Regions from separate parts of the Pseudomonas sp. LBUM1646 genome, predicted to be linked through region 2. Evidence: predicted binding sites of a transcription regulator. Region 2 holds the regulator's gene; each other region holds the start of a gene.
What was found. Region 2 encodes sigma-54, which starts transcription at its own class of promoters, with help from an activator protein. Its sites were predicted from a motif close to ANTGGCATNNANNTTGCTNT; they were not measured.

Region 1 (4,909 bases), 970 kb from region 2:
ATGACGTTTCCTACAAACGGGACATGAGCTATCGCGCGGTGCCGTTGGCGGCGTTGTTGACGGGTATCAAGCCTGACGACCACCTGCAAGCCGTGGCGCTGGACGGTTTCGCCGCCGAGTTGGCGGCGGCACCGTTGCTCAATGCCAAAGGCGCACAGGCCTGGCTGGCGATCGAAGACCCGGCCAAGCCGTGGCCACCTCTGTCCGAGGGCAAGCACAGCGCCGGGCCGTTTTATCTGGTCTGGACCGATCCGCAGGCCGGTAATATCAGCCCCGAACAATGGCCGTTCGAAGTCGCCAGCATCAAGCGCATGGCGCCAGTGGCCCAGCGCTTCCCTGCCCTGCTGCCGGATCCGGCGTTGAAGGCGGGCGATCCGGTGAACCTGGGGTTTGCGTTGTTCCAAAAGAATTGCCTGGCGTGCCATCGACTTAATGGCGCGGGGGATGCGCAGTTCGGGCCGGACCTGAATATTCCGTACAACCCCACCGAGTACTTCGGTGCGGACTTCCTCAAGCGCTACATTCGGGATCCACAGAGTTTGCGGCAGTGGCCGCAGGCGAAGATGCCGGCGTTTTCCGAGCAGGTATTGCCGGCGGGAGATCTGGATTTGTTGGTGGGGTATTTGAAGCATATGGCGGGGCGCAAGATTCAGCCCTGACAGCAAGCCGATCGTTGCCCGATCGTTCCCACGCTCTGCGTGGGAATGCCTCAATGGACGCTCTGCGTCCGCTTCTGGGACGCGGAGCGTCCCGGGCTGCATTCCCACGCGGAGCGTGGGAACGATCAGCGTGAGGATTACTGTTGCTGGACGGAAATCACCGGCGCGAACACCGGTGTCGGCGAAACAAACACCTTCGCATGCATCTGCTCGCACCCACCGCCCCGGCGCATCCCGCGTACCGGGCAGGCGTCCAGGTAATCCAGGCCCACCGCCAGTTTCAGATGGCGTTCAGGTCGAGCCAACTGGTTAGTCACGTCAAAGCTGTACCACGCATCATCCAGCCAGGCTTCGGCCCAGGCATGGCTGGCCAGGTGTTCGCTGTTCTCGCTGTACAAGTACCCCGACACATAGCGCGCCGGAATGCCCAGGCTGCGGGCGCAAGCGAGGAACGCGTGGGTGTGATCCTGGCAGACGCCGGAACGCCCGGCGAAGGCCTTGGCCGCAGTCGTGTCGACTTCGGTGGAGCCCGGCGTGTAGGTCATGTACTGGTTCAGGCCCTGCATCAAGTCGATCAGTGCCGTGCGATCGCGACGTTTTTTGCACTCCTTCTCAGCGAACGCGCGCAAGGCTTCGTCGGGCTCGGTCAGCCGGGTGAAACGCAGGAACGGCAACGCCGACTGGCTCTCATGCTCGGCCTCACGCAGTTCGTCGATGTCCACCTGGCCACGGGCGCCAATGATGATTGCCTCGTGGGGTTCGTCCATGGTCAGCACGTGCAGGATGTTGCCGAACGGATCGAGTTGCGCGCGCACCGGGCGCGGCAGGTCGAGCTGCCAGCTGAGCACGTGCTGGCGTTCGCTGTCGTGAGGAGTCAGTCGCAGGTACTGGATGCTCGCCCGCACCTGATCTTCGTAGTGATAGGTGGTCTCGTGGCTAATGGAAAGTCTCATGCAGCCTCCAGGTAGGAACTGTGTATGGCGTTGCCCAACTGGCGCACCAGCGGGATGAATTCGGTAAGCCAGGCGTGCAGGCCTTCCTCGAGAATTTCGTTGATGCCGGTGTAGCGCAGGCGCGCGTCCATTTCTGCCGCCAGACGTTGTGCCGGGCGGCCGTTGGCCCCCGGCAATTGCGCGAGGATCTGGTCGATTTCTTCGGTGCAGGCGCGCAGGGAGCGCGGCACATCGGCGCGCAACAGCAGCAATTCGGCGACATGCCGGGCGCCGGGCGCATCGCGGTAGATCTCGGTGTAGGCCTCGAACGACGACAACGCTCGCAGCAAGGCACTCCATTGGTAATACGCGTGCGCCGTTCCGTCACTGACCGCTTCGGCCTGATCGCCGGCCATTTCGTAACGGGCATCAAGCAGACGCAAGGTGTTGTCGGCCCGTTCGATAAACGTCCCCAGACGAATAAAGCGAAACGCATCGTTACGCATGATCGTGCCGTAGGATGCGCCGCGAAACAGGTGGGAACGTTCCTTGATCCACTCGCAAAAACGGCTCATGCCGTAGCGACTCAAGCCCTGCTCCGCGATCCCGCGAATTTCCAGCCAGGTGGCGTTGATGTTTTCCCACATGTCGGCGGTGATTCGCCCACGCACCGCATGGGCACTGGCCCGCGCCGAACCGAGGCAGCTGTAGATGCTCGCCGGGTTGGCGGCGTCCAGGGCGAAGAAATGCAGCAGCCGTTCAGCATGCAGCTCGCCGTGGCGCTCCAGGTAATCTTCCAGGGTGCCGGTGATCAGCAGCGGCATGGCGAGTTCGTGCAGACCGTCACCACGGCCGTCCTGCGGCATCAGCGACAGCGAATAACTGATGTCGAGCATCCGCGCGAGGTTTTCCGCTCGCTCCAGGTAACGCGACATCCAATACAAATCCGAGGCAGTTCTACTTAACATGGCAGGCTTCCTTCAATCCTCGACCACCCAGGTGTCCTTGGTTCCGCCGCCCTGGGATGAATTCACCACCAGGGAACCTTCACGCAGGGCAACACGGGTCAAACCGCCGGGTACAACCCGGGTTTCGCGGCCAGATAAAACAAACGGACGCAGGTCGATGTGGCGTGGCGCGATGCCGTTTTCGACAAAGGTCGGACAGGTCGACAGGGACAACGTCGGTTGCGCGATATACGCGTGGGGCTTGGCTTTGATCCGCGCGCGGAACGACTCGATTTCCGCCGCCGTCGCCGCCGGCCCCACCAGCATTCCGTAACCGCCGGAGCCCTGGGTTTCCTTGACCACCAGGTCGGGGAGATTGGCCAGCACGTGGGACAGCTCAGAAGGGTTGCGACACTGGAACGTCGGCACGTTCTTCAGGATCGGCTCTTCATCCAGATAGAAACGGATCATGTCCGTGACAAATGGATACACCGACTTGTCGTCCGCCACCCCCGTGCCGATGGCATTCGCCAGCACCACGTTGCCGGAGCGATAGGACGACAGCAGCCCCGGCACGCCAAGCATCGAATCCGGGTTGAACGCCAGCGGATCAAGGAACGCGTCGTCGAGGCGCCGGTAGATCACGTCGACGGCTTTCGGCCCGTCCGTGGTGCGCATGAAAACCTTGTCGTCACGCACGAACAGGTCCGCGCCTTCCACCAACTCAACGCCCATCTCTCGCGCCAAAAAGGCGTGCTCGAAAAACGCGCTGTTGAAACGGCCAGGGGTCAGCACCACCACGCTCGGGTTATCGATCGGGCTGGAGCTTTTCAGGGTGTCGAGCAACAAGTTCGGATAGTGGTCGATGGGGGCAATACGCTGCGCCGCGAATAACTCGGGGAACAGACGCATCATCATCTTGCGGTCTTCGAGCATGTAGCTCACGCCGCTCGGTGTACGAAGGTTGTCTTCGAGCACGTAGTACGTGCCGTCGCCATCACGCACCAGATCGACGCCGGAAATGTGGGAATAGATATCCCGGTGCAGATCCAGCCCTTGCATCGCCAACTGGTATTGCTCGTTGGCCAGCACTTGCTCGGCCGGGATGATGCCGGCCTTGATGATGCGCTGCTCGTGATAGAGGTCGGCGAGGAACATGTTCAACGCCTTGACCCGCTGGATGCATCCACGTTCGACGATCCGCCATTCGCTGGCGGGGATACTGCGGGGAATGGTGTCGAAGGGAATCAGGCGCTCTGTCCCCTGCTCATCACCGTAGAGCGTGAAAGTAATCCCGGCACGATGAAACAACAGATCGGCCTCGCGTCGCCGTTGTGCCAAAAGCTCGTCAGGCGTTTCGGCCAGCCAACGGGCAAACTCCCGGTAATGCGGGCGGACCTGGCCGCCGGCATCGTACATCTCATCAAAATAGGTGCGGATCATGCCGTACTCCTTGTCACCCGGACATCTAGGCTTCGCAAGGCCCGTGCCATCGGCATAAACGCTTTGATATCAATCAGTTGGATAATCGCCCCAAAAGCACCGCACCAATCTTGTGCGGCAAACGCCCCAACCTGATCGCCCCCGCTTCATTGCGAAGCAATGTTGTCGACTATCACCAGCATAGTCAGAGTTGATTTCACTGCCCGGGGGATGGTGCGGATAATCGGCGCATTCGTTGCAAAACCTCTCGAACTTCCCTTTGGCCGCCTGTTTAGGCGGCTTTTTTTTGGGTTTTGAAATGTAGTGAAATGAAAGTGAGCTCAGACATGACGCAGCCTCGTTTCACTCGACAGCTGCTACAGAGTGAAACGAGGCTGCGATCTTTTGATCTTCCTAAACGCACAAACGAAAACGGCCAACCCGAAGGTCAGCCGTTGCTGAATGTTGTCGCTGTTCATAATGTTATGCGAGTAGCCCTCGTACCTCCTGTTTGACGCCCCACCCTTCGATGATGCCGCCCAGAGGCTCAACCACAGCCTCGAAGTCCTGCTCAAAGTCGCCGATGCCGTCGTAGGTGGCATACATCACTTTGCTCAGTTCCAGATGCCATGCGCCGTCGTCGCGCACGCTGATCTGGGCATTCAAGGATTCACCACAGAAATGACCTGCCGCCCTGCGTGCCCGCTCCTCGTCCGGGAAAATCGCGTAGAACTCGATGGGATGGAATCGTGAAAAGTCGAAACCGCCTTCTTTCATACGGCGCAGTACGCTGGTGCTGATGTCTTCTTGATAGGCTGTGCTCATGAAACGTCCTCCTAAAACCCTATGGATAGACTTTCCGTACTCCCGACGCCCGCAACCGAATGGTGAAGGCGATACGGCAACCAGGTTGCCGCCGGGATTTAAGCATGTAGCTGACAAGACCAGA
Region 2 (4,909 bases):
AGGATTGGGCAGGCAGCGCACGTCGAACACCACATCGGCATCCACTGGCATGCCACGCTTGAACCCGAAAGACTCCACCAGGAACGCAGTGCCGGGCTCCGGCTGGTTCAACAGGCGCAGCTTGAGGGTGTCACGCAGCTGGTACAGGTTCAGGTTGGTGGTGTTGATTTTGAGGTCGGCCAGGTCCGCAATCGGCCCCAGCAGTTGGGTCTCGTCGTCGATCGCCTCGGCCAGTGAACGGTTGGCGTTGCTCAGCGGGTGGCGGCGACGGGTTTCCGAGAAACGCTTGAGCAGGGTTTCCTCATCGGCATCCAGATACAGCACATCGCACTGGATATGCCGACTGCGGACTTCTTCAAGCAATTCGGGAAAGCGCGACAAGTGGCTGGGCAGGTTGCGGGCGTCGATAGACACCGCGACCAGTGGCTGTGCCAGCTCGGTATGGATCAGGGCGCGTTCGGCCAGTTCCGGCAGCAAGCCGGCGGGCAGGTTGTCGATGCAGTAGTAGCCGTTGTCCTCAAGGACATTGAGCGCCGTACTTTTACCTGAGCCGGAGCGGCCACTGACGATGATCAAGCGCATGATTACTGACCGTTTTGCTCGCTCAGGACAACCTGATACAAGGCTTCGTTGCTCGGGGCACTACGCAGTTTCTCGCGTACTTCCTTGCGATCAAGCATGCTGGCGATCTGGCGCAGCAACTCCAGGTGCGCATCGGTGGCAGCTTCCGGGACCAGCAAGACGAACAGCAGGTCAACCGGGGCGCCGTCGATGGCGTCAAAATCGATCGGTGCATCAAGGTGCATCAGGGCGCTGATGGGCGAGTTGCAGCCCTTGAGGCGACAATGAGGGATAGCGATGCCGTTGCCAAAACCGGTGGAACCGAGTTTTTCACGGGCAATCAGAGCCTCGAAGACATCTTGCATCTCCAGATCCGGCACTTCCCGGGCGATCAGGTTGGCAATTTGCTCGAGGGCTTTCTTTTTACTGCCGCCCGGCACGTTCACGAGGGAACGGCCGGGGGTCAGGATGTTTTCAAGTCGGATCATGGGTTGGGAGTGTTAACGACCGGTCGCGCCCTGGAGGAGGCTCTGGGTCTTTTCCTTATGCTTTTTGAGTTGTTTATCCAGCTTGTCGGTCAATGCGTCGATCGCCGCGTACATATCGGTGTGCTCCGCGTTGGCGACCACTTCATTGCCGGGAATATGCAGGGTGGCTTCGATTTTCTGCTTCAGCTTTTCGACCGTCATCGTGACCTGCACGTTAGTGATCTTGTCGAAATGCCGCTCTAATCGTTCGAGTTTTTCGCCGATGTAGGCGCGCAGGGGTTCGGTCACTTCCAGTTGGTGTCCACTGATGTTGACTTGCATACAGCTTCTCCTTCGTTGCCAGTGCATAAAGCGGCAGGTAAAGGTACCTGCCACTGGAACGCTGTGCTGTGGCTTACATCAACCGCTTGCGTTCGCTCGAAGGCGCGATCCCCAGGGACTCGCGGTACTTGGCGACGGTGCGGCGAGCCACCTGAATGCCTTGTGCCTCCAGTAAACCAGCGATCTTGCTGTCACTCAACGGCTTTTTCTGATTTTCCGCGGCAACCAGTTTTTTGATGATCGCGCGGATCGCCGTGGACGAGCATTCGCCGCCTTCAGAGGTGCTGACGTGGCTGGAGAAAAAGTATTTCAGCTCATAAATGCCCCGTGGGGTATGCATGAACTTTTGGGTGGTTACCCGTGAAATCGTCGATTCGTGCATGCCAACCGCTTCGGCGATGTCATGCAGGACCAGCGGTTTCATGGCTTCGTCGCCATATTCCAGGAAGCCGCGCTGGTGCTCGACGATCTGGGTGGCCACTTTCATCAGGGTTTCGTTGCGGCTCTGCAGGCTCTTGATGAACCAGCGGGCTTCCTGCAACTGATTGCGCATGAAGGTGTTGTCGGCGCTGGTGTCGGCGCGGCGCACGAAACCGGCGTACTGGGCGTTGACCCGCAGGCGTGGCACCGACTCCTGGTTCAACTCCACCAGCCAGCGCTCGTTGTCCTTGCGCACGATCACATCGGGAACGACGTACTCGGCTTCGCTGGACTCGATCTGCGAACCTGGACGAGGGTTCAGGCTCTGGACCAGCTCGATCACCTGGCGCAGTTCATCTTCCTTGAGCTTCATGCGGCGCATCAGCTGGCTGTAGTCGCGGCTGCCGAGCAGGTCGATGTAATCGGTGACCAGGCGCTTGGCCTCGGCCAGCCAAGGGGTTTTGGCGGACAGTTGGCGCAATTGCAGCAACAGGCATTCGCCCAGGTTTCGAGCGCCGATGCCGGCCGGTTCGAATTGCTGGATGCGGTGCAGGACGGCTTCGATTTCGTCCAGTTCGATGTCCAGTTCCGGATCGAAGGCTTCGAGGATTTCCTCGAGGGTTTCGTCCAGGTAGCCCTGATTGTTGATGCAATCGATCAGGGTCACGGCGATCAGGCGATCGGTGTCGGACATCGGCGCCAGGTTCAGTTGCCAGAGCAGGTGGCTTTGCAGGCTTTCGCCGACCGATGTGCGAGTGGTGAAATCCCATTCGTCGTCATCGTTGCTTGGCAGGCTGCTGGCGCTGGTCTGGTAGACGTCTTCCCAGGCGGTGTCGACGGGCAGCTCGTTGGGAATGCGCTCGTTCCAGTCACCTTCCTCGAGGTTGTCCACCGTCGGGGCGGTTTCCTGGTAGGAGGGTTCTGAAACGTCGGCGTTGGGTTGCTGTTCGGCTTTGTCGGCCAAGGGGTCGGCATTATCGAAGTCGTCGCCTTCTTCCTGGCGTTCGAGCATCGGATTGGACTCCAGGGCCTCCTGGATTTCCTGTTGCAGGTCCAGGGTCGACAATTGGAGCAGGCGGATGGCCTGTTGCAGCTGAGGTGTCATCGTCAGCTGCTGGCCCATTCTCAAGACTAGCGATGGTTTCATGGCAGGGGCTTAACACCTTATTCGCCGGCGCGCATGCGCCATCCACTACAGGGCGCCGGAGCGCCAAACTTAAGCAAATTATATGCCCGAAACCGCAGCGTTTGCCTAGAGCGCTGTAACAATAAAAAAGTATTGATTTTTTATCGATTCGAGCGCTCGGACAACCAGCCAGACACCTTGATGCTTAAAGGCGGAACTCATGGCCCAGATACACTTCCTTGACCAGTTCGTTGGCCAGGATGGTGGCGGAGTCGCCTTCGGCGATCAGCTGGCCATCGTTGACGATGTAGGCGGTTTCGCAGATATCCAGGGTTTCACGGACGTTGTGGTCAGTGATCAGCACGCCAATGCCCTTGGCCTTGAGGTGATGGATGATCTGTTTGATATCGCCTACCGAAATCGGGTCTACACCGGCGAACGGTTCGTCGAGCAGGATGAATTTCGGGTTGGTGGCCAGTGCCCGGGCGATTTCCACGCGGCGGCGTTCACCACCGGACAGGCTCATGCCGAGGTTGTCACGGATGTGGCTGATGTGGAATTCCTGCAGCAGGCTTTCCAGCTCCTTGCGACGATCCGCCTTGTCGAGTTCCTTGCGGGTCTCGAGGATAGCCATGATGTTGTCGGCCACCGACAGTTTGCGGAAGATCGATGCTTCTTGCGGAAGATAGCCGATACCAGCCTTTGCACGGCCGTGCATTGGCTGGTGGCTGACATCCAGGTCGTCGATCAGGACGCGGCCCTGATCGGCCTGTACCAGGCCGACGATCATGTAGAAGCAGGTGGTCTTGCCGGCGCCGTTCGGGCCCAGCAGGCCAACAATCTGGCCGCTGTCGATCGACAGGCTGACGTCACGCACGACCTGGCGGCTCTTATAGCTCTTGGCCAGATGCTGAGCTTTCAGAGTTGCCATTACTGAGCCTTTTTCGCGTCGTTTTTCGGCTTCGGCTGGATCACCATGTCGATGCGCGGACGCGCCTCGGTGACCTTGCTGCCCGTGGCACGGCCGGCGCTCGCCAGTTTCTTGACCGTGTCGTAGACGATTTTCTCGCCCTGGGTGGTGTTGTTGTCCTTGTCGACAACCTTGGCCTTATCGATCAGCACGACGCGGTTTTGCGCGGCGTGGTACTGGATGGTCACGCCCCAGCCCTGAACAGGCTTGGTGTCGCCAGCGGTCTGCAGCTGCTCGAAGTAGGCGAGGTTGCCCACCGAGGTCACTACGTCGATGTCGCCGGTCGGGGTGCGGGTGATGGTCACGGTGTTGCCGGTGACCTTCATCGAGCCCTGAGTAATGATCACGTCACCTTTATAGGTGGCAACGCCATTCTTGTCGTCCAGTTGGGCATCGTCGGCCTGAATGCGGATAGGCTGCTCTTGATCGTTCGGCAGAGCCCAGGCGCTCACGCTTCCCAGTGCTGCGCCCAGACTGAGCAAAATAGGGAGGGTTTTAACGAGCCTCATACTGTCCTCTTACGTTCGATAGCAGGTGTATCCTGCTTTCTTTCAAATACGCTTTCATTCCGTTGCCAGTCGACACACCGCCAGCGCCGTCGATTCTAACGGGTTGATCGGTCTGCGCATATTGCTGCTGCGGGAACACTGTCATACGGGTGCTGGTAACAATCAATTCGCGGTTCTGTTCATCGGTGCGTGCGATACGTACCGAGTCGATCAGTTCTACTTGGGTGCCATCCGCATTCACTTCACCGCGCAAGCTCGTGACATGCCACGGGAACTCGGTGCCGCGGTACATGTTCAGGTCGGGGTTGGTCAGCAACGACACGTCGGTCGCCTTGAGGTGCTCGACCTTGTCGGACGTCAAATCGTACTGCAAGCCGCCGTCGGGCAGGTACTGCACGCTGTGGGCGTTGAGGGCGTAATAGTCGATCGCGCTTTCATCGACCTTGACGACTGGCTTGTCGAGGAAGCGTTCCGGGCTGATGTTCCAGTAGCCGACCGCCGCGAATATCGCAGC
Region 3 (4,909 bases), 730 kb from region 2:
GCGTTCTTCCTTGGAAGCCTGTAGGCCGAGTTTGCCGTAGGTGTGGGTAAATTCAGCAAACCAGGGGTTGGTCAGCAGCGGGCAGTGACCAAAGATCTCGTGGAAAATGTCCGGCTCTTGCAGGTAGTCCAGTTCTTCGCGGGTACGAATAAACGTGGCCACCGGGAACTGCTTGTTGGCGAGCAATTCGAAAAAGGTCTGGAAGGGGATCAGTGCTGGAACCCGGGCAACTTGCCAACCGGTGGTTTCACCGAGGACTTTGTTGATCTCACCGAGTTGCGGAATGCGGTCGTGGGGCAGACCGAGTTTTTCGATACCGTCCAGGTATTCCTGGCACGCACGCCCTTCAATCACTTTCAGTTGGCGAGTGATCAGCGTGTTCCACACCGCGTGTTCTTCGGCGGGGTAGTCGATAAAACCTTGCGCATCGGGCTCGCGGGCCACGTATTGCGTCTGCTTCATGCTGCTCTCCTGCTAGGGGAATTCGTTCTTGTTATGTCCAGCTATGGACCTAGAGATACCCCAAGGCGTGCGGCAATGCAGCAGGTCGTTCGGGTCGCGCATAGGAGAATTCCGTGATTTTCGTAAAGTTTTCGTTACGAATTGGCGGCTATGGCGCAGGTATTGAGTTTTCCGGGTTTGAAAAGCGCTCTACCTGTCACATAATCTTGACGACTAACTGAACGCTTTCGCAGAAATTTTCGGCGGCAAGCCTCGATCACCCCTGTTCAGGCCTTTTATATGCGTATCAAAGTCCACTGCCAAAACCGCATCGGCATCCTGCGCGACATTCTCAACCTGCTGGTGGAATACGGGATCAACGTTGCGCGTGGCGAGGTCGGCGGTGAGCATGGCAATGCGATCTACCTGCACTGCCCGAATCTGATCAACATCCAGTTCCAGGCGCTGCGTCCGAAGTTCGAGGCGATTGCCGGAGTATTCGGCGTCAAGCGTGTAGGGCTGATGCCCAGCGAGCGTCGGCACATGGAGCTGAACGCGTTGCTCGGCGCCCTGGAGTTCCCGGTGCTGTCGATCGACATGGGCGGCTCCATCGTTGCGGCCAACCGGGCGGCGGCGCAGTTGCTCGGGGTTCGGGTGGACGAGGTGCCGGGGATTCCCTTGTCCCGTTACGCCGAGGACTTCGACTTGCCGGAACTGGTGCGTGCCAACAAGTCGCGGATCAACGGGTTGCGGGTGAAGGTGAAGGGCGACGTGTTTCTCGCCGACATCGCGCCACTGCAATCGGAACACGATGACAGCGAGGCCATGGCCGGCGCGGTATTGACGTTGCATCGGGCGGACCGGGTCGGTGAGCGTATCTACAACGTGCGCAAGCAAGAGTTGCGCGGTTTCGACAGCATCTTCCAGAGTTCGAAAGTCATGGCGGCGGTGGTGCGTGAAGCCCGGCGCATGGCACCGCTGGATGCGCCGCTATTGATCGAAGGCGAAACCGGCACCGGCAAAGAACTGTTGGCGCGGGCTTGTCATCTGGCCAGCCCTCGTGGCCAGTCGCCGCTGATGGCACTCAATTGCGCCGGCCTCCCGGAATCCATGGCCGAGACCGAGTTGTTTGGCTACGGCCCCGGTGCTTTCGAAGGGGCGCGGGCGGAAGGCAAGCTCGGGCTGCTGGAGCTGACGGCCGGCGGTACGCTGTTTCTCGATGGCGTCGGGGAAATGAGCCCGCGTTTGCAGGTGAAATTGCTGCGCTTTCTGCAGGACGGTTGCTTCCGCCGTGTAGGCAGTGATGAAGAGGTCTATCTGGATGTGCGGGTGATTTGCGCCACACAAGTAGACCTCTCCGAGTTGTGCGCGCGCGGCGAGTTTCGCCAGGATTTGTATCACCGCTTGAACGTGCTGTCGTTGCACATCCCGCCGCTGCGCGAATGCCTCGACGGTTTGACGCCGCTGGTAGAGCATTTCCTCGATCAGGCCAGTCGGCAGATCGGTTGTCCGCTGCCGAAGCTGGCGCCGGCGGCCATGGAACGGCTCGGTCATTACCATTGGCCGGGCAATGTCCGGCAGTTGGAAAACGTATTGTTCCAGGCGGTTTCCCTGTGCGAGGGCGGGACGGTCAAGGTCGAGCATATTCGCCTGCCGGATTACGGCGTGCGTCAGCCGCTTGGCGATTTCTCGCTGGAGGGCGGGCTGGATGCGATTGTCGGGCGCTTTGAAAAAGCGGTGCTGGAGCGGTTGTATTCCGAGCATCCGAGCAGCCGACAATTGGGTAAGCGATTAGGGGTTTCGCACACCACGATTGCCAACAAACTGCGCGAATACGACGTAGGCAAAGAGCCAGGCGCATAGCCCCGTTGTGACTGATCGTTCCCACGCTCTGCGTGGGAATGCAGCCCGGGACGCTCCGCGTCCCAAAAGCCGACGCAGAGCGTCCATTGAGGCATTCCCACGCAGAGCGTGGGAACGATCAGTCCGAGGTTTGCCGCGAAGCGGCATAACACCGCCGGTTTTTCGACTTCGACACAATTCCCACCTCCTCTCTAAATCCCCCAAGTCCTTTGTTTGCCGGGTCCGGCGCCGTCAGAAAAAAGTTGGTCTGCAAATTGCTTAAGGCTCAGCAGTACAGCAGTGGGCGGCAAACGTCCGGCATGCAGAGGAAAGAGTGTGGACAAGTACCTTTATGTGGCAATGACCGGCGCCAGCCAGAATGCACTGGCGCAGAAGGCTCATGCGAACAACCTGGCGAACATCTCTACCAACGGTTTTCAAAAGGACCTGGAACAGGCCCGTTCGATGCCGGTGTTTGGTGACAGCTTTCCGGCGCGTGCCTTTGCCATGAGCGAACGTCCGGCCACCGACTTCTCGCCAGGTTCGATGGTGGAAACCGGTCGTGACCTCGACGTCGCCGTGACCGGCAACGGTTGGATCGCCGTGCAGAGCCCCGATGGCGGTGAAAGCTACGTGCGCACCGGCAGCCTGAACATTGACGCCCTCGGCGTGCTGCGGGCCGGCAATGGTATGCCGGTGATGGGCAATGGCGGGCCGATCGCCGTGCCGCCCGAGCAGAAAATCGAAGTGGGCGAGGATGGCACCATCAGCATTCGTTCGATGGGTGAAGGCCCGCGCGTGATGGCCGAAATCGACCGCATCAAACTGGTCAACCCTGACCTGAAGAACATGACCAAAGGCCTGGATGGTTCGATCCACACCAAGGACGGCAAGCCGGCGCAAGCCGATGCGGGCGTCAAGCTGGTGTCCGGGTTCCTTGAGTCGAGCAACGTCAATGCCGTGGAAGAAATGACCTCGGTGCTGGCTTTGTCGAAGCAGTTCGAGCTGCACATCAAGATGATGAACACCGCCAAAGACGATGACCAGGCCATGGCTCGGGTCTTGCAGATCAGCTAATTATCAGAACGTCGCGCCGTAAAACAGGCGCACGAGGAGAATCGAATGCTTCCGGCTCTATGGGTTGCCAAAACAGGTCTGTCCGCCCAGGACACTAACCTGACCACCATTTCCAACAACCTGGCGAACGTCTCGACCACGGGTTTCAAACGTGACCGCGCCGAGTTCCAGGACTTGCTGTACCAGATCAAACGCCAGCCCGGCGCCCAGTCGACTCAGGACAGCGAACTGCCGTCCGGTCTGCAATTGGGTACCGGTGTGCGCATCGTCGGCACCCAGAAAAACTTCTCCGCCGGCAGCCTGCAAACCACCGAGCAGCCGCTGGACCTGGCGGTCGACGGTCGCGGTTTTTTCCAGATCCTGCAGCCGGACGGCACCACGTCCTACACCCGTGACGGCACTTTCCACCTCGACTCCAACGGCCAGATCGTAAACGCCAGCGGTTTCGCCCTGGAACCGGCCATTGTCATTCCGAACAACGCCCAGACCTTCACGGTCGGGACTGACGGCACGGTGTCCATCACCGTTCCCGGCAACCCGGCCTCCCAAGTGATCGGCAACCTGCAAACCGCCGACTTCATCAACCCGGCCGGTCTGCAAGCAGTGGGTAACAACCTGTTCCTGGAAACCGCCGCCAGCGGTGCGCCGCAAGTCGGCACCCCGGGCCTGAACGGTTTCGGTACCACGCTGCAGAACACCCTGGAAGGGTCCAACGTCAGCACCGTTGAAGAGATGGTCAACATGATCACCACTCAGCGTGCCTACGAGATGAACTCCAAGGTGATCTCCACCGCCGACCAGATGCTCTCGTTCGTAACGCAGAATCTGTAATCAAGTCTATGGGGCGGCCATGAGGTCGCCAGCAACACCGTGAGGTAGGGTCATGAATCGCTTTGTATCTGTTCTGGCAATGAGTGGGGTGGTCGCGCTCGCGGGCTGCGTCGCGCCGACGCCCAAGCCCAATGACCCTTACTACGCCCCGGTGTTGCCGCGCACGCCGCTGCCGGCTGCCGCCAACAATGGCTCGATCTACCAGGCCGGTTTCGAGCAGAACCTGTACAGCGACCGCAAGGCGTTCCGGGTCGGTGACATTATCACCATCACCTTGAACGAGCGGACCCAGGCCAGTAAGGGTGCCAACTCGCAGATCGACAAGACCAGCAAGACCAATATTGGCCTGACGTCGTTGTTCGGTGGCGGCCTGAGTACCAGTGACCCGATCGGCAGCGGCAGCCTGAGCCTCGACGCCGGTTACAGCGGCGACCGTGCCACCAACGGCGCGAGCAAGTCTGGCCAGAGCAACAGTTTGACCGGCTCGATCACCGTGACCGTCGCCGACGTCTTGCCCAACGGCATCATCGCCGTGCGTGGCGAGAAGTGGATGACCCTGAACTCCGGTGATGAACTCGTACGGATTGCCGGTCTGGTGCGCGCCGATGACATCGCCACTGATAACACCGTGTCGTCGACTCGCGTCGCCGATGCACGCATCACCTACTCGGGCACCGGTGCGTTTGCCGATGCGAGTCAGCCAGGCTGGTTCGACCGT

Region 1: a site for sigma-54 is predicted at 4,013-4,032, ahead of ACA071_RS09165 (circularly permuted type 2 ATP-grasp protein). Genes of this name have one in related genera too.
Region 3: a site for sigma-54 is predicted at 2,546-2,565, ahead of ACA071_RS07950 (flagellar basal body rod protein FlgF). Genes of this name have one in related genera too.

The regions. Positions count from the first base shown of each region.
Region 1 covers NZ_CP166810.1:2,035,391-2,040,299, reverse strand. Annotated here, with positions in the region: gene ACA071_RS09180 (c-type cytochrome) at 1-659, shown strand, start outside; gene ACA071_RS09175 (transglutaminase family protein) at 797-1,612, opposite strand; gene ACA071_RS09170 (alpha-E domain-containing protein) at 1,609-2,559, opposite strand; gene ACA071_RS09165 (circularly permuted type 2 ATP-grasp protein) at 2,572-3,981, opposite strand; gene ACA071_RS09160 (ribonuclease E inhibitor RraB) at 4,444-4,785, opposite strand.
Region 2 covers NZ_CP166810.1:1,062,488-1,067,396, forward strand. Annotated here, with positions in the region: gene rapZ (RNase adapter RapZ) at 1-582, opposite strand, end outside; gene ptsN (PTS IIA-like nitrogen regulatory protein PtsN) at 585-1,049, opposite strand; gene hpf (ribosome hibernation-promoting factor, HPF/YfiA family) at 1,062-1,370, opposite strand; gene ACA071_RS04570 (RNA polymerase factor sigma-54) at 1,444-2,937, opposite strand; gene lptB (LPS export ABC transporter ATP-binding protein) at 3,122-3,847, opposite strand; gene lptA (lipopolysaccharide transport periplasmic protein LptA) at 3,847-4,395, opposite strand; gene lptC (LPS export ABC transporter periplasmic protein LptC) at 4,382-4,909, opposite strand, start outside.
Region 3 covers NZ_CP166810.1:1,789,658-1,794,566, forward strand. Annotated here, with positions in the region: gene phhA (phenylalanine 4-monooxygenase) at 1-462, opposite strand, end outside; gene ACA071_RS07945 (sigma-54-dependent transcriptional regulator) at 742-2,304, shown strand; gene ACA071_RS07950 (flagellar basal body rod protein FlgF) at 2,620-3,360, shown strand; gene flgG (flagellar basal-body rod protein FlgG) at 3,406-4,191, shown strand; gene flgH (flagellar basal body L-ring protein FlgH) at 4,244-4,909, shown strand, end outside.